Regions from separate parts of the Serratia sp. TSO36 genome, predicted to be linked through region 1. Evidence: predicted binding sites of a transcription regulator. Region 1 holds the regulator's gene; each other region holds the start of a gene.
What was found. Region 1 encodes Fur, which represses iron uptake genes when iron is present. Its sites were predicted from a motif close to ATAATAATGAGAACNACTATCAA; they were not measured.
Positions count from the first base shown of each region.

Region 2: a site for Fur is predicted at 1,563-1,585, ahead of fes (enterochelin esterase). Genes of this name have one in related genera too.
Region 3: a site for Fur is predicted at 6,054-6,076, ahead of ACK3CV_RS18060 (Nramp family divalent metal transporter). Genes of this name have one in related genera too.

Region 1 covers NZ_JBJZOU010000009.1:244,645-252,341, forward strand. The annotation lists gene glnS (glutamine--tRNA ligase) at 1-655, shown strand, start outside; gene chiP (chitoporin ChiP) at 1,234-2,637, shown strand; gene chiQ (ChiQ/YbfN family lipoprotein) at 2,684-3,010, shown strand; gene ACK3CV_RS06500 (beta-N-acetylhexosaminidase) at 3,024-5,681, shown strand; gene fur (ferric iron uptake transcriptional regulator) at 5,929-6,375, opposite strand; gene fldA (flavodoxin FldA) at 6,705-7,244, opposite strand; gene ybfE (LexA regulated protein) at 7,509-7,697, opposite strand, start outside.
Region 2 covers NZ_JBJZOU010000014.1:110,644-118,340, reverse strand. The annotation lists gene ACK3CV_RS12900 (TonB-dependent siderophore receptor) at 1-1,434, opposite strand, end outside; gene fes (enterochelin esterase) at 1,635-2,942, shown strand; gene ACK3CV_RS12890 (MbtH family protein) at 2,973-3,197, shown strand; gene ACK3CV_RS12885 (non-ribosomal peptide synthetase) at 3,249-7,697, shown strand, end outside.
Region 3 covers NZ_JBJZOU010000021.1:105,830-113,526, forward strand. The annotation lists gene ACK3CV_RS18035 (multidrug/biocide efflux PACE transporter) at 1-297, opposite strand, end outside; gene ACK3CV_RS18040 (LysR family transcriptional regulator) at 397-1,266, shown strand; gene ACK3CV_RS18045 (alpha-keto acid decarboxylase family protein) at 1,263-2,924, opposite strand; gene mgrA (L-glyceraldehyde 3-phosphate reductase) at 3,114-4,103, shown strand; gene ACK3CV_RS18055 (DUF2502 domain-containing protein) at 4,328-4,738, shown strand; gene ACK3CV_RS18060 (Nramp family divalent metal transporter) at 4,779-6,014, opposite strand; gene ACK3CV_RS18065 (NupC/NupG family nucleoside CNT transporter) at 6,392-7,579, shown strand.

The DNA.
Region 1 (7,697 bases):
CGAGAACGCGCCGCGCGCCATGGCGGTGCTGGATCCGGTGAAAATCGTCATCGAGAACATGGGCGATGCGGTGGAAATGGTCACCATGCCTAACCACCCGAACAAGCCGGAAATGGGCAGCCGCGACGTGCCGTTCAGCCGCGAGATCTATATCGATCGCGCCGACTTCCGCGAAGAAGCCAACAAGCAGTACAAGCGCTTGGTTCTGGGCAAGGAAGTGCGTCTGCGCAATGCGTACGTGATCAAGGCCGAGCGCGTCGAGAAGGACGAAGCGGGCGAGATCGTCACCATCTTCTGCAGCTACGATGCGGAAACGTTGAGCAAAGATCCTGCCGACGGCCGCAAGGTGAAGGGCGTGATCCACTGGGTGTCCGCGGCGCACGCGCTGCCGGCGGAAATTCGCCTGTACGATCGCCTGTTCAGCGTGCCTAATCCGGGCGCGGCGGAGGATTTCCTCTCCACCATCAACCCGGAATCGCTGGTCATCAAGCACGGCTTCGTTGAGCCGAGCCTGGCGGCCGCACAGCCGGAGAAAGCCTATCAGTTCGAGCGTGAAGGTTACTTCTGCGCCGACAGCCGTCACTCGTCGGCCGAGCATCTGGTGTTTAACCGCACCGTCGGCCTGCGTGACACCTGGGCGAAAATCGAAGGCTAATCTTATTCACCTCGAAAATTAATGAATCAGCGCGGCTTTAAGCCGCGCTTTTTTATGCCTGCGCTCAGCTCGCGATCTATTCCTCTCTCATTTTATCCGGGATGCGTTTAATTAATAGCGACGGATTAACCCATTAGTTCTCTTATATTGGTCCTATTAGTCTTCATTTTTTCTTATATATTCGTGATGCGAATTAATTTCATTTAGAGAGCGCTCTCAGTTTTTATTGTCTGACTGACGGATTTAGTCAGGCTGAAACCATTAATCGTCTCTGGTTGACCCTGTATCTCAATTTATTCTGATTTAATTGAATTTTTTATTCGACACCTTCCATGATCACCGGCGTAACAAAATCTCACTGATATGTGCTCCTTGTCATACTTTGACAAATCTCCCGCATTTTTCATTTGATAATTCGCGTCGCGAAAAATAGTCTGTCTGTAGCAATTAGTGCTGTGGGAATAACATCTCGTCGGCAATATTTTTTACCCGTTCGGGTTTTTTATTGGCAGTCGTGCAGGGCAGTGGTGAACACAGGCGGCTGCAACTTTTAAGTTAAGTCAAAGAGGAATTTCAATATGGGTACGCACGGTGCTCAGCGTAAAACGCTGGCGCTCGCAGTCGCGGGCGCGCTGTTGGGAACAGGGTTTGCCATGGCGCCTGAGGCGAAAGCCGCAGGGTTTATCGATGATTCCACGCTGACCGGCGGCATCTATTACTGGCAACGTGAGCGCGACCGTAAAGATCTCAATCCGGACAGCAAGGATTACAACCAATATACCACCAACCTGTCGCACTCCACCGCCAACCTGAGCCTGGATTTCGCTTCGGGCTACGCCTGGGATATGTTCGGTCTGGACGTCGGTGCCTTCACCGCCATCGAGCTGGCGGAATCCAGCGCCAGCGGCCACCCGAACGAGATCGCGTTTTCCTCGAAAAACCGGACCTACGACGAAGACTATTCCGGTGACAAGGGCGGCATCAGCCTGTACAAAGCCGCCGCCAAATTCAAATACGGCCCGGTCTGGGCGCGCGCCGGCTATATTCAGCCGAGCGGCCAAACCCTGCTGGCGCCACACTGGAGCTTTATGCCGGGCACCTATCAGGGGGCCGAAGCCGGCGCCAAGTTCGACTACGGCGATGCCGGCGCGTTGAGCTTCTCCTACATGTGGGCCGACAAATACAAGGCACCGTGGCATATCGAGGTGGACGACTTCCGCCAGAACGACAGGAAAACCCGCGTCTCCTACCTGCACTCGCTGGGCGCCAAGTACGATTTCAAAAACGATCTGGTGCTGGAAGCCGCCTTCGGCCAGGCGCAGGGATACGTGAATCAATACTTCTCTAAAGCGTCTTACAAATTCGATCTGCTGGGCAACCCGCTGACCACCAGTTACCAGTTCTACGGTGCGGAAGACCGCATCAGCGACAAGAACGATCCGAACAGCATCTACGACGGCCTGGCCTGGCTGCAGGCGCTGACCTTCGGTTACACCACCGGGCAGTTCAACTGGCGTCTGGAAGGCACCATGGTCAAGGCGGAAGGCAACCAGGGCTTCTTCCTGCAGCGCATGACCCCAACCTACGCCTCGTCCAACGGCCGCTTGGACGTGTGGTGGGATAACCGCTCCGACTTTAACGCCAACGGCGAGAAAGCGGTGTACGCCGGCGTGATGTATGACCTCAGTAACTGGAACCTGCCGGGCATGGCGGTCGGCGGCTCCTACGTTTACGCCTGGGACGCCAAGCCGAGCACCAACCCGATCTACGATCAGACCCAGCGCCTGAAAGAGAGCGCCTGGAGCCTGGACGCGATGTACACCATCCAGGAAGGGCGCGCCAAGGGCACGCTGATCAAGCTGCACTACACCCAGTATGACAACCACACCAACATCCCGAGCTGGGGCGGCGGTTACGGCAACATCTTCCAGGACGAGAAAGACGTCAAGTTCATGGTCATCGCGCCATTCACCATCTTCTGATGCGTTCCCCGGCCTCGCCGCCGGGGGCAGTTAAGGGAATTCAACGATGAAAAAAATCATGCTGATGTTGGCGGCCGCCGCGGCCTTGAGCGCCTGTGCGCAACCCGCCGCGCCGCCGGAAGACGCCAAATTGAAGCAGGCTTACAGCGCCTGCATCAACACCGCCGAAGGTTCGCCGGAGCGTCTGCAGCCCTGCAAGGCGGTGCTGAACGTGCTGAAGCAAGAGAAGCAGCACCAGCAGTTCGCCGCGCAGGAAACGGTGCGGGTGATGGATTATCAGAACTGCATTATGGCGGTTCACAGCGGCAATGGTCAGGCTTACGACGCCAAGTGCGGCAAGCTGTGGCAAGAAATTCGCGATAACAATAATTAAGAAGGACAAGAACATGAACGCATTCAAACTGAGCGCATTAGCCGCTTTGACGGCAACGATGGGATTCCTGGGCGGCATGGGAAACGCCATGGCCGATCAACAACTGGTGGATCAACTGAGTCAGCTGAAGCTGAACGTAAAAATGCTGGATAACCGCGCCGGCGAAAACGGCGTGGATTGCGCGGCGCTGGGCGCCGACTGGGCTTCTTGCAACCGGGTGTTGTTCACCCTCAGCAACGACGGCCAGGCAATCGACGGCAAAGACTGGGTCATCTATTTCCACAGCCCGCGCCAGACCCTGCGGGTGGACAACGATCAGTTCAAGATAGCTCACCTCACCGGCGATCTGTACAAGCTGGAGCCGACCGCCAAATTCAGCGGTTTCCCGGCCGGTAAGGCGGTGGAAATTCCAGTGGTGGCCGAATACTGGCAGCTGTTCAGAAACGACTTCCTGCCGCGCTGGTATGCCACGTCCGGCGACGCCAAGCCGAAAATGCTGGCGAATACCGATACCGAAAATCTGGATCAGTTCGTGGCGCCGTTCACCGGCGACCAGTGGAAGCGCACCAAGGACGACAAAAACATTCTGATGACGCCGGCTTCGCGCTTTGTCAGCAATGCCGATCTGCAGACGCTGCCTGCCGGCGCGCTGCGCGGCCAGATCGTGCCGACGCCGATGCAGGTGAAAGTACACGCGCAGGACGCCGATCTGCGTAACGGCGTGGCACCGGATCTGAGCACGCTGGTCAAGCCGGCGGCGGACGCCGTCAACCAGCGCTTTGCGCTGCTGGGCGTGCCGGTTCAGGCCAACGGCTATCCGATCAAGACCGACATTCAGCCGGGCAAGTTTAAAGGCGCGATGGCGGTGTCAGGCGCCTATGAGTTGAAAATCGGCAAGAAAGAGGCGCGAGTGATCGGTTTCGATCAGGCCGGGGTGTTCTACGGGCTGCAGTCGATCCTGTCGTTAGTGCCGAGCGACGGCAGCGGCAAGATCGCCACGCTGGACGCCAGCGATGCGCCGCGCTTCGAGTATCGCGGCATTTTCCTCGACGTGGCGCGCAACTTCCATAAGAAGGACGCGGTGCTGCGCCTGCTGGATCAGATGGCGGCCTACAAGCTCAACAAATTCCACTTCCACCTGAGCGATGACGAAGGCTGGCGCATCGAGATCCCCGGTTTGCCTGAGCTGACGGACGTCGGCGGCCAGCGCTGCCACGATCTGAGCGAAACCACCTGCCTGCTGCCGCAGTACGGCCAGGGGCCGGACGTCTACGGCGGCTTCTTCAGCCGTCAGGACTATATCGACATCATCAAATACGCCCAGGCGCGCCAGATTGAAGTGATCCCGGAGATCGACATGCCGGCGCACGCCCGCGCCGCGGTGGTCTCGATGGAAGCGCGCTATAAAAAGCTGCATGCCGCCGGGAAAGAGCAGGAGGCCAACGAATTCCGCCTGGTGGATCCGACCGATACCTCCAACACCACCTCCGTGCAGTTCTTTAACCGCCAGAGCTACCTGAACCCGTGCCTGGACTCTTCCCAGCGCTTTGTCGACAAGGTGATCGGCGAGATCGCCCAGATGCATAAAGAAGCCGGCCAGCCGATCAAGACCTGGCACTTCGGCGGCGACGAAGCGAAAAACATTCGCCTGGGCGCCGGCTACACCGACAAGGCGAAACCGGAACCGGGCAAAGGCATCATCGATCAGAGCAACGAAGACAAGCCGTGGGCCAAGTCGCAGGTGTGCCAGACGATGATCAAAGAAGGCAAGGTGGCCGACATGGAGCACCTGCCGAGCTACTTCGGCCAAGAGGTCAGCAAGCTGGTGAAGGCGCACGGCATCGACAGAATGCAGGCCTGGCAGGACGGCCTGAAAGACGCCGAGAGCGCGAAGGCGTTCGCCACCTCGCGCGTGGGCGTCAACTTCTGGGATACCCTGTACTGGGGCGGTTTCGATAGCGTCAACGACTGGGCCAACAAAGGGTATGAAGTGGTGGTTTCCAACCCGGACTACGTCTATATGGACTTCCCTTATGAGGTGAACCCGGACGAGCGAGGTTACTACTGGGGCACCCGCTTCAGCGACGAGCGCAAGGTGTTCAGCTTCGCGCCGGACAACATGCCGCAGAACGCGGAAACCTCGGTCGACCGCGACGGCAACCCCTTCAGCGCCAAGAGCGACAAGCCGTGGCCGGGCGCCTACGGGCTGTCCGCTCAGCTGTGGAGCGAAACCCAGCGCACCGATCCGCAGATGGAATACATGATCTTCCCACGCGCGCTGTCGGTGGCGGAACGCGCCTGGTACCGCGCCGGTTGGGAGCAGGACTATCGCGCCGGCCGCGAATACAAAGGCGGGGAAACCCACTTTGTCGATACCAAGGCGCTGGAGAAAGACTGGCTGCGCTTCGCCAATATTCTGGGCCAGCGTGAACTGGCCAAGCTGGACAAAGGCGGCGTCGCTTACCGTCTGCCGGTGCCGGGCGCGCGCGTAGCGGGCGGCAAGCTGGAGGCGAATATCGCGCTGCCGGGATTGGGCATCGAGTATTCCACCGACGGCGGCAAGCAGTGGCAGCGCTATGACGCCAAGGCCAAACCGGCGGTTTCCGGTGACGTTCAGGTGCGTTCGGTCAGCCCGGACGGTAAACGCTACAGCCGTGCCGAGAAGGTTTAAGCCCAGTGCAACGGCCTGCTGCCCCGGCGGCAGGCCGTATAACGAAGGGGGAATGCATCTGCCTTCGCGCGTGTCGGCGCGGGGCGGACGTTGAAGTGAGAGTAGTACGTGGAGTCGCAGTGCCGCTGCAATTGTGATATTTCATGACATGATTTTCCCCGGCTTGTCCGGGGATTTTTTTGCCCGTTGCACGGCGGGCATAAAAAAACCGCCTCGGTGTGAGGCGGTTTTTCATAGCCGGTCAGGCTTATTTCTTGTCGTGCAGCGTTTCGTCTTCACGACAGTCACCGGTTTCGCAGTGGCCGTACAGGTACAGGCTGTGGTTGGTGAGCTTGATGCCGTGCTGCTTGGCGATATCACGCTGGCGAACTTCGATGGATTCGTCGCTGAATTCGATCACTTTGCCGCAGTCCAGGCAAATCAGGTGATCGTGGTGATGCTGTTGGGTCAGCTCGAACACGGACTTGCCGCCTTCGAAATTGTGACGTGTCACAATGCCCGCATCGTCAAACTGGTTCAGTACGCGATAAACCGTTGCCAGCCCGATCTCTTCGCCCATATCAATCAGTTTTTTGTACAAATCTTCCGCACTGACGTGATGGCATTCCGGATTTTGCAGTACTTCCAGGATTTTGAGTCGCGGAAGCGTGACTTTTAAGCCGGCCTTCTTCAGTGCGATGTTGTTGTCGGTCATGCGAATTCAGTCCTGTTACTATGCTAATCAAGTTGAGGCGTACTCGCCTGTGGCATCGGTCGGCACAAAGAGTTAATGCGTCTCATTATAGAACCGGTTGTACTAAATAGAAACCGCCGGTTGTTAACAAAGATATAATTGCACTATTGCATGTTTTGCATGCAACGCCTTGATGGATGGGATAAACCGATATCTCAGTCTACCGTGACGGGGTGGGAAGTTACAAATCTGTAGCTTCTATCGCAGCAATCCCTGCTGCCGATGACGGCCCTGTGGGCACACTATGCACTTTACAGGGCCTTTGTTCAACCTTTCGCCAGTGCCGGGGCTTAGCCGACGATATCGGCCAGGCTCAGCTCTTCGACGATCTGTTTGACCCAGGCGTCCACGCGCTCGTTGGTCAGCTCCGGCTGACGATCTTCGTCGATCGCCAGACCGATGAAGTGATTGTCGTCCGCCAGGCCTTTGGAGGCCTCGAAGTGGTAGCCTTTGGTCGGCCAGTGGCCCACGATGGCCGCGCCGCGCGGTTCGATGATGTCGCGGATGGTGCCCATCGCGTCACAGAAGTATTCCGCGTAGTCTTCCTGGTCGCCGCAGCCGAACAGCGCCACCAGTTTGCCGTTGAAGTCGACTTCTTCCAGCGTCGGGAAGAAATCATCCCAGTCACACTGCGCTTCACCGTAGTACCAGGTCGGGATACCCAGCAGCAGGATATCGAACCCTTCCAGGTCTTCTTTGCTGCTTTTAGCGATGTCATGCACTTCAGAGACGTCGTCGCCAAACTGTTTCTGGAGAATTTTCTGGATCATTTTGGCAATGTTTTCGGTATTGCCAGTGTCGCTGCCAAAGAAAATGCCTACAGTAGCCATATCGCGTATAACCTTTAAATTCAAGTAATTGCATTACTCGACGCCGGCACTGCCGCCGCTGACGCCGATTAAAATGATGCCATGGCAAGAGCCTTTCGCCTCCGGGGCGGGCGCCGACAGGCGCAGTCTCTAGCCGGTAAATGCGTATCATGCCAGAAAGTGGCGCCGGGGTTTTATCGCATTTATGCGATGCCGGAGAATGAAGAAAAGCGTGGTCGATCCGGCGTTGTCCTTAACGCCGCGCCGCGCGTGCGGCCGAAGAGATCAATGTTCCGGCTGTTCTTCCGCCAGTTGTGCCAACAGCATCTGCTCGATGAGTTCGCTGCGGCTGATGTTGCGCTGTTCCGCCAGTTTGTTCAGGGCGTCCACCGCATCCGCGTTGATTTTCAGCTCTACGCGCCGCAATCCACGCACTTTATCGCGCCGTAACTGATTGCGCTTATTGATTCTAAG
Region 2 (7,697 bases), on a different contig from region 1:
CTTACCGCCGCTGGTGCGATCGCGGGTGTTGACCTGCGACCAGTCCTGACGGCCGGACAGCAGCAGGTTCCAGTTATTCCACTCCAGCTGGTCCTGCAGATACACCCCGACCTGATTCAGCGTCTTCAAATCGCTGGAAGCCAGCGCCAGCGTGCTGCCATCGATGCTGGGGCGAACCGGGTTGGCCCAGTCGATCGGGTAGTCGTTGCCGCGATCGCGATACATCTTCGAATCGATATGGCTGTAGCGGTAATCCAACCCGCCCAGCACCGTGTGCTTCACCTCGCCGGTGTCGAACAGCCCCTTCAGCTGGTTATCCACGCCAAACTCGTTGGTCATCTGCGTTTCATGCTGCGCCATGCGGGTGACGGTGTGGTCGTTGACCTTCGAGTTTACGTTATAAACCAGATATTTATAGTCTTCATCGCGGTGGGTGAAGCGCAGGTTTTGGGTAAACGACAGCGCATCGCTGAAGTTATGCTCGAGGCTGTAGCCGATCGACGCCTGCTCGCGCCGCGACTTGTTGAAGCTGGGTTCGCTGATGTTGAAGTCATAGGGCACATAGCCCGCGCTGGTCGAGAACAGCGTGCCGGCGCGCGGCAGGAAGTTGCGCGACCCGGCTTTCGGATCGTTCTGGTAGCTGGTCAGCAGCGTAAAGCTGGTGTCTTCGTTCGGCAGCCAGGTGAAGGCCGGCGCGATGGCCACCCGTTGCTGCTTGCTGTCTTTGACAAACTCATGCTCGGTTCTGGCGATACCGTTCAGGCGATAAAACAGGGTGTTGTCGTCGTTGAGTTTGCCGCCGAAATCGAACGCCGTTTCCGCCAGATGGCGGTTGCCGGTGCTGAATTTGACTTCGTGAATGCTCTGGGCGGTAGGGCGCTTGCTGGTCATCACCACCACGCCGCCGGGGCTGACCTGGCCGTACAGCACGCCGGCCGGGCCGTGCACCATCTCCACGCGCTCCAGCAGCCAGGGATCGATCTGCCCGGCGCCGCCGTTTTGGCTCGAGAGGCCAAAGTGCAGGCCGTCGAGCAGCTTGGGCGCATAGCGGAAGCCGCGGCTGATCACTTCGTCATTGCGGTTGGAGTTGCCGCGGTAGGTGGTGATCACTCCGCTGGTGTAATTCAGCGCGTCGGCGACCGACGCCGGTTCCTGGTCGTTCATTTGCTCGCGCGTGACCACCGAGATGGACTGCGGCGTTTTGCGCAGAGCGGCGGCGGTCTTGGTGCCGGCGGCGCTCTCTTTGGCGACGATCCCTTTGACCGGCGCGGTCACGCTGTTTTGCGCGTCGGCGGTCACCAAAATCGTCTCGTCCGCCGCGGCGGACGCGTGTGGCGCGAAGGGCAGTAAGGCCAGCGCCGAGCCCAGCAACAACCGCTTGGCGGCCGTCGCCTCCGCATTCGAATTGTCTATCCCTTTGTTTTTAATCTTCATTCTCTCTCCTGCATACCTGCGTTGTGTGTCATGCAACCCTGATAAACCCCGAAATATCGGCGAGCGGTCTTTACCCGTCGATACGGAAACGCCGTGTGCGCACGACGGTAAAAATCCGACAAATAGTATTGAAAACGATAATGAGTATCAATACGATTGTCAGGTTTTGTAAAAATCACTCATGTTATGTAAGGGGCGCTATGGAGTTTTTGCCGGAAAAGAGGCCAGACAACGGTCATGAGGGATTGGCGGCGCAGTGGCTGCGTGAAGAGGCGGCGGGGCAGCCCGAGTGGTGGCAGAAGGTGGCCTCTCACGGCACGCCCATCGTCGAGCCGCACGATGACCGCCACGTCAAAATGACCTGGCTATGGCGCGATCCTGCCGGCGATGAACGGCGCTCGCCGATTCGCCGCGTTTATGCCGATATCAACGGCATAACCGATCACCACAGCACGTCCCCCAGCAGCCTGACCAGGCTGCCCGGCACCGACGTTTGGTACGGCGCGGCCGTTATCGAGCGCCGCTGGCGCGGCAGCTACAGCCTGATTCCCGTCACAGACCGGGATCTTCCTCCCGTCTTCAGCGACGACGAAACGCTGCGCGATCGCCAGCAGCGCGCCTGGTGGATTTCGCTGTTTCCACTGGCGATCGCCGATCCGTTGAATCGCCTCTCGCTGGGGCCTTCGCATCGTCCGCGCCCGGTTTCCCTGGCCCAGGGGCCGGATGCTGACGACCAAAGCGCCTGGCAGGCCGCCGATCGGCCGCTGGACGAGGCGCGGCTACAGCGTTTTCAGTGGCACAGCGAACGGCTCGGCACGCAGCGGCGCGTCTGGCTGTATGCCAGCGGCGACGCGGCGGTGAAAGCGAATCGCCCGCTGGTGTTATTGCTCGACGGCCAAAACTGGATCGAAAGGCACGCGCTGCTGCCGGTGATCGAGAACGAAACCGCAACAGGGCGGCTGCCGCCCGCATGCTGGCTGCTGATCGATGCGATCGACGGCGAACACCGGGAAAACGAGCTGCCCTGCAACGCCGCCTTCTGGCAGGCAATCATCGATGAGCTGTTGCCGCAGGCGCAGAAGCGCGAAGCGTTCAGCGAGGAAGGGGCGCGCACCGTCGTCGCCGGCCAAAGCTACGGCGGGCTGGCAGCGTTATATGCCGGTGTGCACTGGCCGGAACGTTTCGGCCACGTGCTGAGCCAGTCCGGCTCCTTCTGGTGGCCTACGGTGCAATTCGTTACCCAGTTCGAAAAACGCCACGAACTGGAGGAAGGCTGGCTGATACGCCAGGTTCGGCAACGCGACGCGGCGGCGCCAGCGCTCAACGTGATCCAACAGGCCGGCGATCGGGAGGCGGATATCGAATTCGTCAATCGCCAGATGCACGAGGCGCTGACGGCGGCGGGGCACCGCGCCGACTACCGCGTGTTTTCCGGCGGACATGACGCGCTCTGCTGGCGCGGCGGCCTGGTGGACGGCGTACGCCAGCTGCTTTCCGGGATGGAATAACCCACACATTTTGACAGACAGGTAATGAAAATGACTCAGGAACAACAAAACCCGTTCGATGACGAAAGCCTCCGTTTCTCCGTTTTGGTCAACGCGCAGCAGCAGTATTCGCTGTGGCCGCAGTTTGCCGACGCGCCGCAGGGGTGGCGCGTGCTGATGGGGCCGGCGTCGCGCGGCGAATGCATCGACTACATCGAAACGCACTGGCAGGACATGCGGCCGGCGGCCTTGAAAGCGGCGGATGCGGCGCGTTAAGCGCCAGACAGCCACATCGATACATTCCGTTTGAGGAAAAGGACAGACACCATGTCAGAAACGCTTTCTTTGCCGGATACTCAGGTCGAGTATCGGGATTATCCGCTGGTTGCGGCGCAACCGGGGATCTGGATCGCCGACCAAATCGCGCTGCGGCGCAACGGCTTCGCGGTGGCGCACTACACCGAACTGCACGGCGCTATCGACCGCTCGGCGCTGGAGCGCGCGATCCGTCAGGGGCTGGCCGAAGCGGATACGGTTCAGGCGCAGTTCTTTGAGGCGCAGGACGGCCAGCCGGTGCAGCGTTTGCCGCTGAACGCCGATCCTGCGCGCGTGCAGGCGCCGGAGTGGTTCGATTTCAGCGCGCGGCCGGACGCCGAACAGGCGGCGCTGGCGCTGATGAACGACGATCTGGCGCAGGATCTGCCGGCGGACGGCGAGCGGCCGCTCTATCGCCATGCGGTGATCCGCGTCAGCGCCGATCGCTGGTTCTGGTATCAGCGCTTTCATCATTTGACCCTGGACGGCTTCAGCTTCGAAGCCATCACCCGTCGGATCGCCGATATTTATCGCGCGCTGCGCCACGGGCTGGCGCCGGCGGCCTCGCCGTTTACCCCGTTCGGCAAGGTGGTGGAAGAGTTTCAGCAATGGCAAACCTCGCCCGCACGTGAGCGGGCGGCCGAATTCTGGCGCCAGCATCTGCGCGATTTGCCGTCGCCGCTGTCATTATCGACGGAGAGTCGGGAGGTTGAGGCGGGCGCCCGGCCGCTCAAACAGGCGCTGGTGCTGCCTGAATCGCTGTTTGACGAAGCGCTGCGCGATGGCGCGCTGCAGTCGCTGCAGCCGGCCGATATCGTCACGGCGGCGCTGGCGCTGTACCTGGCGCGCATGAGCGGCGAAACCCGCTTCTCAGTCGGTTTTCCTTTCATGCGCCGGATGGGATCGCAGGCGCTGGCGGCGGTCGGCCCGGTGGTCAACGTGCTGCCGCTGCTGCTGAACGTGACGCCGGAGATGTCGCTGGCGGATGTCTGCCTGGCCACCGTGGCGCAGATCAAGCAGGCGCGCCGCCATCAACGCTATGAGGCGGAGCAGATCAAACGCGATCTCGGCCTGGTCGGCGGCCATCAGGAACTGTACGGGCCGGTGGTCAACGTCAAGGTCTACCACAGCGCCTTGTCGTTCGACGGTCAGGCGGCCACCACCCATACGCTGGCGATGGGACCGGTCGACGACCTGGAGTTCGAGATCGGTTTTCGAAGCGGCGTATTGACGCTGTCTTTGGTCGCCAACCCGGCCAAATACTCGCCGCGCACCTTGCAGCACCACGCGGAGCGCATCGGCCATTGGCTGCAGCAGTTGGCGCGGCAGCCGCACCAGCCGAACGGTCAACTGGCGTTGATCGGCGAGGGGGAACTCAGACAACTCGCGGCCTGGGGGCGCGGCGCTGAGCTGACGCCGCCGGCGGGCATGGTTTCGATCATGGATGCGTTCCAGCGCCAGGTTGAGCGTCAGCCCGAGGCGTTGGCGGTGTCCTGCGGCGACGTGCGCCTCAGCTACCGGCAGCTCTCCGAACGGGTGATGCAGCTGGGGCGAGTGCTGATCGAAAGCGGCATCGGCGCCGAAGACGTGGTCGCCATCGGCATTCCGCGCTCGGTGGACACGCTGGTCGCGCTGTTCGGCGTGCTGGCCAGCGGCGCGGCCTATATGCCGCTCGATCTGGACTATCCGCGTGAACGTTTGGCGCTGATGTGTGACGACGCGCGGCCGGTAATGTTGCTGACCCACAGTGACACGCGAGCCAACATGCCGGATCTGCCGCAGGTATTGTGCCTGGACGACGCACCGTGCCTGACGCGCTGCGCGGCCGCCGAGGGCACGCCGATAACGGATGCCGAACGGCGTGTGCCGCTGAACGAGGCGCATCTCGCCTACATGATTTACACCTCCGGTTCGACCGGCAAACCCAAGGGCGTGATGTCCACGCACCGCGGGCTGCTGAACCTGTTCCTGTCGCACCAGGCTTCTCTGTTCGGCCCGGCGATCGAAAAATTCGAGGCCCGCCACGCGCGCCGCTTGCGCGCCGGCCATACCGCCTCGTTCTCTTTCGATTCCTCCTGGGAACCGCTGTTCTGCATGATGATGGGCAGCGAACTGGTTATCTTCGATGAGGAGCTGCGCCGCGACCCCTGGGCGCTGCTGGAACAGACCCAGCAGACGCCGATCGATCTGCTGGACATCACGCCGTCGTTCTTCTCGCAACTGGTGGACTGCGGTCTGCTGAAAGGGCAGTTCCCGCTGCCGTCGTTCGTGATGATCGGCGGCGAGGCGGCGACGCCGACGCTGTGGAACCTGATGCAGCAGCATCCGGAGGTGGAGATCCACAACTATTACGGCCCGTCCGAATACACCGTCGATACCCTCGGCGCGCCGGTCACGGCCGCAGACCAGCCGGTGATCGGCCGTCCCCTCGCCAATACCTCAGTCTGGTTGCTCGACAGCCGCCTGCAGCCGGTGCCGATCGGCGCGGCGGGCGAGCTGTACATTTCCGGCAAGGGCATCGCGCGCGGTTACCTGCGGCGCCCGGATCTGACGGCGGCGCGCTTTGTCGCCAACCCGTTCGTCGAAGGCGAGGTGATGTACCGCAGCGGCGACCTGATGCGCTGGAGCGCGGAGGGCCAACTGGTATTCATTGGCCGGACCGATCACCAAATCAAGGTGCGCGGCTTCCGCGTCGAGCTGGGTGAGGTGGAAAGCGCCTTGGCCGCCTTGCCGGACGTGGGGCGGGCGGTGGTGATCGCCGAACCGATCGGCGCCACCTATCGCCTGATTGGCTACTGCTCGGTGCAGGATGACGCGCGTCGCGCCTCGCCGGCGCTGCAAAGCGAGCTGCTGGGGCAGCTGGCGCAGCGTCTGCCGGATTATATGGTGCCGGCGATCCTGGTGGTGATGCCGGAGCTGCCGCTGAACGTCAACGGCAAGATTGACCGCCAGGCGCTGCCCAAACCGCAGGAGACGCTGGCGCAAAGCATTCGCGAACCGGCCACCGAGCAGGAAAGGCTGATTTGCCACGCGATGGCCCAACTGTTGGGAATGGAGCGCGTCGGCGCCGACGACGATTTCTTCGCGCTCGGCGGCGACAGCATCTCGGCGATGGGGCTGGGCACCGCCCTGCGGCGCAAAGGCTATCTGCTGCGGCCGCGCGAGATCTTCGCGCTGCACACCCCCGCGCGCATGGCGCAGGTGATGCAGCCGCTGGCCGTTGGCTCTCAGACCGCACGCAGCGTGCGGCAAGGCCCGATCGACGGGCTGCCGATCCTGCACTGGTTCGCCGAGACGGGCGATATGCATCGCCGCTTCGCGCACGGCGTTTTCCTGCGCGTGCCCGCCGAGCTGCAACCGGAACAGCTGCGTTATGCGTTGGCACAGCTGCGCGCGGCGCACCCGGCGCTGAGCGCCAGGATCCGCGACGGCCAGTTGGTGGTCGAGGAAGCCGCTACCGCTGAGTTCATGCAGGTTCAGGCCGTATCCGGCGAACTGGAGCTAGCGGCGGAACAGGCGTTTGATGCCGCACTCGAGCAGCTCGATCCGGCGGCCGGCGCCATGATGCAGGCGATCCTGTTGCAGCGTGACGGGCAGAGCCTGGGGCTAGTGCTGGCGATCCACCACCTGGTGGTGGACGGCGTTTCCTGGCGCATTCTGCTCGACGAGCTGCGGCAAGTGGCCGACAGCGCCATGCAGGGGCAGCCGATCACGCTGCCGCCGGAGGAAACCTCGCTCTATGAATGGTCCGCGCGTTTAAGGGCCGACGTCGAACGCCGCGAAGCCGAGCTGCCGTTCTGGCGGCAGATGCTGGCGGACGGCGTGCCGCGTTTGGGGCGGCGCGCGCTGGAACCGCAGACCGATCGCATCGCCTCGGTGAGCGAACGGCGCACGCTGCTCGACAGCCGGCTGACCGCCGCGCTGCTCGGCACATTGCCGCAGGGGTATCGCGCCCAGGTTGAAGAGATCATGCTGTGCGCGCTGGCTCAGGCCTGCCGCCGCCGTTTCCAGGCCGCTTCGCTGCGTTTCTCTCTGGAGTCGCACGGCCGCGCCGAACTGGACGACGGCCTCGATCTGGCCCGCACCGTCGGCTGGCTGACGGCGGAGTACCCGCTGCGCATCGAACTGCATGACGCCGAGCATAATGAGGCGGTGCGCGCGGTGAAACAGGCGACGCGCGCGGTGGCCGATCGCGGCGTCGGCTATGGCCAGCTGCGTTATCTGCATCCGCAGCGTGACGATCTGGCGGCGCTGGCGCAGCGCAACGCCCCGGAGATTTTATTCAACTACCTTGGGCGTTTCAGCCAGGATGAGGCGCACTGGACGCCGCAGCGCAGCCAGACCCGCTTCCGCGACGCCTTCGCCGTGGCGCAGGATGCGCAGCAGGCGCTGTCTTACGGGCTGGAAGTGAATATCTTTGTCGAGGAGCGGCGCGACAGCGCCTGCCTGGCGATTAACTGG
Region 3 (7,697 bases), on a different contig from region 1:
GGCGGCGATCGGCACGCCGATCAGGATAAAACCGGCTTCAAAGCCGACGGCGTGCAGCACACGCACCTTCAGGTTGCGGACGACCCGGCTGACCGGCCACAGACGGTCGAACACCGTGTTGTAAACCATATTCCAGACCATGGCGATGGTCGCCAAGGCCACCGCCAATGCGCCGATTTGCACCATCGAACGATTAAGCAGCCATGCCCCCAGCGGAGAAACGATCATCACGGCAATCACCTCGAAACCGACGGCGTGGACGATACGTTCAATGAGAGACTTGTTTTGCAGTTGCATACATCACCTTTTTTCCGACAGTTGTTGCGAAAGTCAGGTGATTATCATCGCTTTTTTGGGTAGATTAAAAATAGATACCATCGATAAAGTAGATAGTTTATGCACTATTCCCCGGAAGCGCTGCACGCGTTTGTCGAAGCCGCCGCCCTCGGCTCGTTTTCCGCCGCCGCGCGCAAGCTGCGCAAAAGCCAATCCACCATCAGCACCGCCATCGGCAATCTGGAGGCCGACCTGGCATTGACGCTGTTCGATCGCAGCGCGCGCCAGCCGGTGCTCACCGCCGCCGGCCGCAAAGTGCTGGGGCATGTGCAGGCGATCCTCGCCGCCAGCGAGCGGCTCGACGCCCTGAGCATTCAACTGGCGGGCGAGGTCGAACCGCGCCTGAGCATGGTGTTCTCCGATACCTATCAACCCAAGCATCACGATCAATTGATGCAACAATTCGAACTGCGTTACCCGGAGATTGAGCTGGAGTGGATGATCGCCGAAGATGGCGACGTTATCGATTTGCTGCAAAGCGGCCGCGCGCATTTGGGCATGGTGGAAGTGCAAAAAAGCTACCCGCCGGATATCGCCTTCTCTCGTTTGCCGGAACAAACCGACATGGGGCTGTTCGTCGCCCACCAGCATCCGCTGGCGCAGGCCGCCGCGCCGACGCCGGAGCAGTTGTCCAGCACCCGACAGCTGATCCTGAACACCTACACTGGCGCCGAAGCGGCCAGACAAGGCGGCCTGGTTTGGTCGGCGCCTAGCTATCTGCTGCTGCTGGAGATGGCGGAACAGGGGTTCGGCTGGGCGGTATTGCCGCACTGGCTGGTGCAACAATACGGCCACAATATGCTGACCGAGCTGCGGCCGCGCGGCTGGCCGAAAATGATCTCGGTGGATGCGGTATGGTCAAAACTGACCCCGCCGGGCCCGGCGGGGTTCTGGATGCTGAAGCGCCTGCTGGGCGATTCCCTGCCTTAAGCGGCGGCGTTGCGCGCCTGGATGGCGCGCGAAACGGTGTCGAGCAGCTCGGGAATGTCCATCTTCGGCAGCATCACTTCAATGAAGGCCAGCCGATCGCCATCGGCTACCTCGCGCAGCACCTGGCGCAAGCCGTCCGAATCGCTGACCCGCAGCGCCTTCACCGGCCGCTCGCCGGCCAGCGCAGGCGGCAGCTGCGTCCAGTTCCAGCGCGCGATGTCGTTATAACGTTGCTCCGGCCCGTGGATGGCTCGCTCGACGGTATATCCCTGATTGTTCAGCACGAAGATCACCGGTTTAAGTCCGTCACGCAGCATCGAACCCAGCTCCTGCACGGTCAGTTGCGCGGCGCCGTCGCCAATCAGCAGCACTGCCCGGCGCTGCGGTTCGGCGGTCTGCACGCCGAACGTCGCCGGCAGGGTATAGCCGATCGAGCCCCAGAGCGACTGCACGATCAACCGGCAGCCGCGCGGCAACGTCAGCGCCGCCGCACCGAAACAGGCGGTGCCCTGATCGGCCAGCACGATATCCCCGGGCCGCAGGAAATCCTGCATCTGCCGCCAGAAGGCGTGCTGATCCAGCCCTTCCCCATCGCCTTCCGGCAGCGCCGGGCGGACGATCGGCGGCAACGGCCAACGCGACGCCAGCGACAGGCTCAGGCGATGCAGCGCCCGCACCGCGTCGCGCATCGGAATGCGGCTAAAGCGCTGCCGCCCGACCCAGGCTTCGAACGGCTGAATGTCGATGCATTTTTCCACCGGCAAATGATGCGTGAAACCGGCGGTAATGGTGTCGGTCAAACGCACGCCGACGTTGATCACCACATCGGCGTTTTCGATAAGCTGTTTCACCACCGGATCGCTGGCACCGCCGCAGTAGGTACCGACAAAACCGGCGCGGTTCTCATCCAGCACGCCTTTGCCGAGCAGCAGCGTAGCGTGCGGAATGTTGACCTCCTGCAGCCACTCGTCCAGCGCCGCTTCGGCACCGAAGCGATCGGCCAGGAAGTCCGCCAGCAGCGATACCCGCCGCGCCGACAGCAGCTTTTCGCGCGCCGCGGCGATAAACGCCTGCAATGCGCTGCGCGACAGTTTGGCCTGGCGCAGCATCAGCGGCGCCGGTTTGGCCGGCAGCGGCGCCTGCGCGACGTCGCTGGGCAACATCAGGTAAACCGGGCGATGCTCCAGCAAGGCGGCGCAAATCAGGCGGTCGATCTCCTCTGCGGCGTTGTCGGCGGTCAGGTCGGCCTGCGCGACGGTCACCTCTTTGGCTATGCGGGCGAAGTGGGTGAAGTCGCCATCCCCCAGCGAATGGTGCAGCAAATCACCGGCGCGCTGAGCGCGCTGCGCCGGCGTGCCGACCACGTGGATCACCGGCAGGTATTCGGCGTAGCTGCCGGCCACCCCGTTCAACGCACTCAGCTCGCCGACGCCAAAGGTGGTGAGCAGCGCGGCCGCCGGTTTGCAGCGCGCATAGCCGTCGGCGGCGTAGGCGGCGTTCAGTTCGTTGGCGCAGCCTACCCAGGTGATTTGCGGATGGGCGAGGACGTGATCGAGGAATTGCAGGTTGTAATCCCCCGGCACGCCGAAGAAATGACGGATGCCGATTTGGGCCAGACGATCGAGCAGATAATCGGCCACCGTATAGGTCTGAGTCATGATCATCACCTGTCTGCAGCTGGAGCGATTACCTTTAAGTATCGAAGATGCTGTTCAAATTTCGAACAAGGATTCCTGCATCGATCGGCAACCTGGCGTTACATGCCGGCGCTGTGATCGCTCCCCCGGCAACGCGGTGTGAAAGCGTATACACTCAAAGCACTTCACCTCTCGCCGACAAGGATAACTATGTCCTACCCCGCCTCCCCCTCACGTTATCAAGACATGGAATACCGGCGCTGCGGCCGCAGCGGGCTGAAGCTGCCCGCCGTCTCGCTCGGACTGTGGCACAATTTCGGCGACACCACGCTGTACGACAACGCCCGCGGCCTGATCCGCTGCGCCTTCGATCGCGGCATTACTCATTTCGATCTGGCCAATAACTACGGCCCGCCGCCCGGCGCCGCCGAGGAGAACTTTGGCCGCATACTCAACGCCGATCTGCGGGCCTGGCGCGATGAGCTGATCGTCTCATCCAAAGCCGGTTACACCATGTGGCCCGGCCCCTACGGTGATTGGGGCTCGAAAAAGTACCTGGTCGCCAGCCTCGATCAGAGCCTGAAGCGCATGGGGCTGGACTATGTTGATATCTTTTATCACCACCGGCCGGATCCGGACACGCCGCTGGAAGAAACCATGGCGGCGCTGGATCTGCTGGTGCGCCAGGGCAAAGCGTTGTACGTCGGCCTGTCCAATTACCCGGCCGAACGCGCACGGCAGGCGTTCGACATTCTGCAAGGGCTCGGCACGCCGTGCGTGATCCACCAGCCGAAGTATTCGATGTTGGAACGCGGGCCGGAGACGGCGCTGCTGGATACGCTGGCGGAGCATGGCGTCGGCTCGATCGCCTTCTCGCCGCTGGCGGGCGGCCTGCTGACCGACCGCTACCTGCACGGCGTTCCGCAAGATTCCCGCGCCGCCAGCGGCAGCCGCTTCCTGCAGCCGGAGCAACTGACTGCCGAACGGCTGGACAAGGTGCGCCGCCTCGATGCGCTGGCGCGGCAACGCGGGCAGAAGCTGTCGCAAATGGCGCTGGCCTGGGTGCTGCGGGGCGATCGCGTCACCTCGGTGCTGATCGGCGCCAGCAAGAATGCGCAGATAGAAGACGCGGTGGGCATGCTGGCCAATCGCCACTTCAGTGAAGAAGAACTCGCGCAGATCGAGAAAATCTTATTGTAATCGCTTACAAATTCCGCCGCTCAATCGAGCGGCGATCCCCCAGAAAAATCTCAAATCTTGGCCTTCGTCGCCGTTTTCAGAGTGGCTCTCAGATTCAACCCTATGCGCCGGCGCTATGATGCCGATATTGCAGCAAAAATAACGATAAGGCCGTTTTTTTAAACTGATGAACGCGCTTCATAAAGTGACAAACGGCCAGGCCGCGCAAGCGGAAAGGAGAAGTCATGTTTAAACCTCTGCTCTTGGCCGCCATCTTGGCGGCGACGGTACTGCCCGCCGCACAGCAGGCGCACGCCGAAGGGATCAGCATCGATCTGATGCCGGGCGTTTCACTGCGCATCGGCGATCGGGACAATCGCGGCCGTTACTGGGACGGTTACGACTGGCGCGATCGCGACTGGTGGCAAGGCCATCAGGGGCGCTATCTCGGCGACCGCAGCCGCCGCGGTTACTACTGGGACGGCTATCGCTGGCGCGACCGCGACTACTGGCGCAAACACTATTACTATCATGAAGGACGCTATCGTAAATACGACAGGCATTACGATAAGCATCACTGGAAGAAAGAGAAAAAGCACCACCACGATCATGACCGCGATCGCTGGCGCCGCCACGGCGATGACGACCGCGATTAACGACGACGGGCCGGCACCATGCCGGCCCGCGTTTTTTTGCCTACAGCACGCTGCCGATCAGCAGGTAGCCGTTCAATCCCACCACCACCAGCACGATCAGCTTGCCCAGGTTTTGCACCACAGGGCCGTTGACCATCTCCCCCATCAGCGCCCGATTGCCGGTGAAAGCCAGCAGCGGCACCAGCGCCAGCGCGATGCCGAAGCTGAGCAGCACCTGGCTCAGCACCAGAATGCGCGTGGCGTCCATCCCCAGCATGATGACGATAAACGACGGCAGCATGGTCACCGCGCGCCGCAGCCACAGCGGAATATGGAAATGCACGAACCCCTGCATCACCACCTGCCCCGCCAGCGTGCCCACCACGGTAGAGGAGAGGCCGGCGGCCACCAGGCTCAGGCCGAACACGGTGGCGGCGGCTTGCCCGAGCAGCGGTTGCAGCGTCAGGTAGGCCACGTCGAGATCGGCGATGCCGCTGTGGCCGCTGAAATGAAACGCGGCGGCGGCGGTAGCCATCATCGCCAGGTTAACAAAACCGGCAATGGTCATGGCCACGGCGACGTCGACTTTGGTGGCGGCATAGCGCTCCGCCTTGTCGTGCTCGCCGCCGATTTGGGTAAGCGACGAATGCAGGTAGATCACGTGCGGCATGATGGTGGCGCCCAATACCCCGGCGGCCAGAAATACCGCATCGCCGTTGGGCAGATCGGGCAGCGCCATGCCCTTCAGCAGCGGCGCGAGCTGCGGCTGGGAGAATGCCAGCTCGACGATGTAAGCGGCGGCGACGAACAGCAGCAGGCCGCCAATCACCCGTTCCAGCGGCTTTTGCCCGCGCTTTTGCAGCATCAGAATTAAAAAGGTGGCGATGCCGGTCAGCACGGCGCCCTGCAGCAGGGAAACGCCGAGCAGCAGCTTGAAGCCGATCGCCGCGCCGATAAACTCGGCCAGATCGGTCGCCATGGCGATGATCTCCGCCTGCACCCAATAGGCCCACACCGCCGGGCGCGGAAAGCGATCGCGAATGTGCTCGGCCAGATTTTTCCCGGTGGCGATGCCCAGCTTGGCGGACAACAGCTGGATTAGCATCGCCATCACGTTGGCCCAAACCACCACCCACAGCAGGCTGTAGCCGAACGAGGCGCCGGCCTGGATGTTGGTGGCGAAGTTACCGGGATCGATATAGCCGATAGCGGCGATGAAGGCAGGCCCCATCAGCGAGAGTTTGATTTTTCTGGCGGAGCGACCGGAGGTGGTTTCAACCACGCGACTGTTCAGCATATGTTGAACCCTTACTGAAATTACGTTTATCTCCACTCTATATAAATGATAATAATTATCAAGCGCATTTAGAGCGGTAAAACTTATCTCTGTAATAGCCAACATTAACGGTTTTATCGAAGGGTTCAGCGCGGAGCTTGCCGATTTCCGTGCTTTTCTGATGGGATTTTGGCTGCAATACCCCTGAAAGACAGGTTAGCACAAGAATACGAATTTCCTATTGCTGCTTTAACGTCTTGATTTTTTATGCTTTTGCGCAACACTTTAGGAGAACTCCCGCTATGATTTTCCATATTTGCAATAGAAGTCTCGTTTTTAAACGTAGCGTTACATAAAATGACAGCCGAAATTCAGCCTGCCTCAAATTTGGAGCAAACATGTCCCATATTGCGCACTTTGCGTTGGCGATAGTGGTGGTGGCGATCCTGGCCCTGTTGGTGTGCCGCGATCGTAAAAGCATCCGCATTCGCTATGTTATTCAATTACTGGTTATCGAAGTACTGCTGGCCTACTTTTTCCTGCATTCGGAAGCGGGTTTGGGCTTCGTAAAAGGATTCGCCGCGCTTTTTGACAAACTGCTCGGGTTTGCGGGACAAGGGACTGATTTCGTGTTCGGCGGCATGGGCGACAAAGGCCTGGCGTTCTTCTTCCTGAAGGTGCTGTGCCCGATCGTCTTCATTTCGGCGCTGATCGGTATTCTGCAGTACATCAAGGTGCTGCCGTTCATCATCCGCATTATCGGTACCGTGCTGTCGAAAGTGAACGGCATGGGCAAGCTGGAGTCGTTCAACGCCGTCAGCTCGCTGATCCTCGGCCAATCCGAAAACTTCATCGCCTATAAGGATATCCTGGGCAAGATGTCGGAAAAGCGCATGTACACCATGGCGGCGACCGCGATGTCTACGGTGTCCATGTCCATCGTCGGCGCCTACATGACCATGCTGGACGCCAAGTTCGTGGTGGCGGCGCTGGTATTGAACATGTTCAGCACCTTTATCGTGCTGTCGCTGGTCAACCCGTACGACACCAATAAAGAAGAAGAGCTGCACCTCGGCAACCTGCACGAAGGCCAGAGCTTCTTCGAAATGCTGGGTGAATATATCCTGGCCGGCTTCAAAGTAGCGATTATCGTTGCCGCGATGCTGATCGGCTTCATCGCCCTGATCGCCGCGCTCAACGGAGTGTTCAGCGCCATCTTCGGCCTGAGCTTCCAGGAAATCCTCGGCTACTTCTTCTATCCGTTCGCCTGGATCATGGGCATTCCTAAGCATGAAGCCCTGCAGGTTGGCAGCATCATGGCCACCAAGCTGGTTTCCAACGAGTTCGTGGCAATGATGGAGCTGCAGAAAGTGTCTGCCGAACTGTCGCCGCGCAGCCTGGGGATCCTGTCGGTGTTCCTGGTGTCCTTCGCCAACTTCTCCTCCATCGGCATCGTGGCCGGTGCGATCAAGGGCCTGAACGAACATCAGGGCAACGTGGTGTCGCGCTTTGGCCTGAAGCTGGTGTACGGCTCTACGCTGGTCAGCATCCTGTCCGCTTCGATCGCAGGCCTGGTGCTGGGCTAAGTTCAGCGTTGCCACAAACATACAAAGGCGCCTGCGGGCGCCTTTTTTATGCCTGTATCCTGGCCGTCTGCACTGGCGCATGCTGACAGAAAATAAGCATTCGCCGCTCGGTTAAACT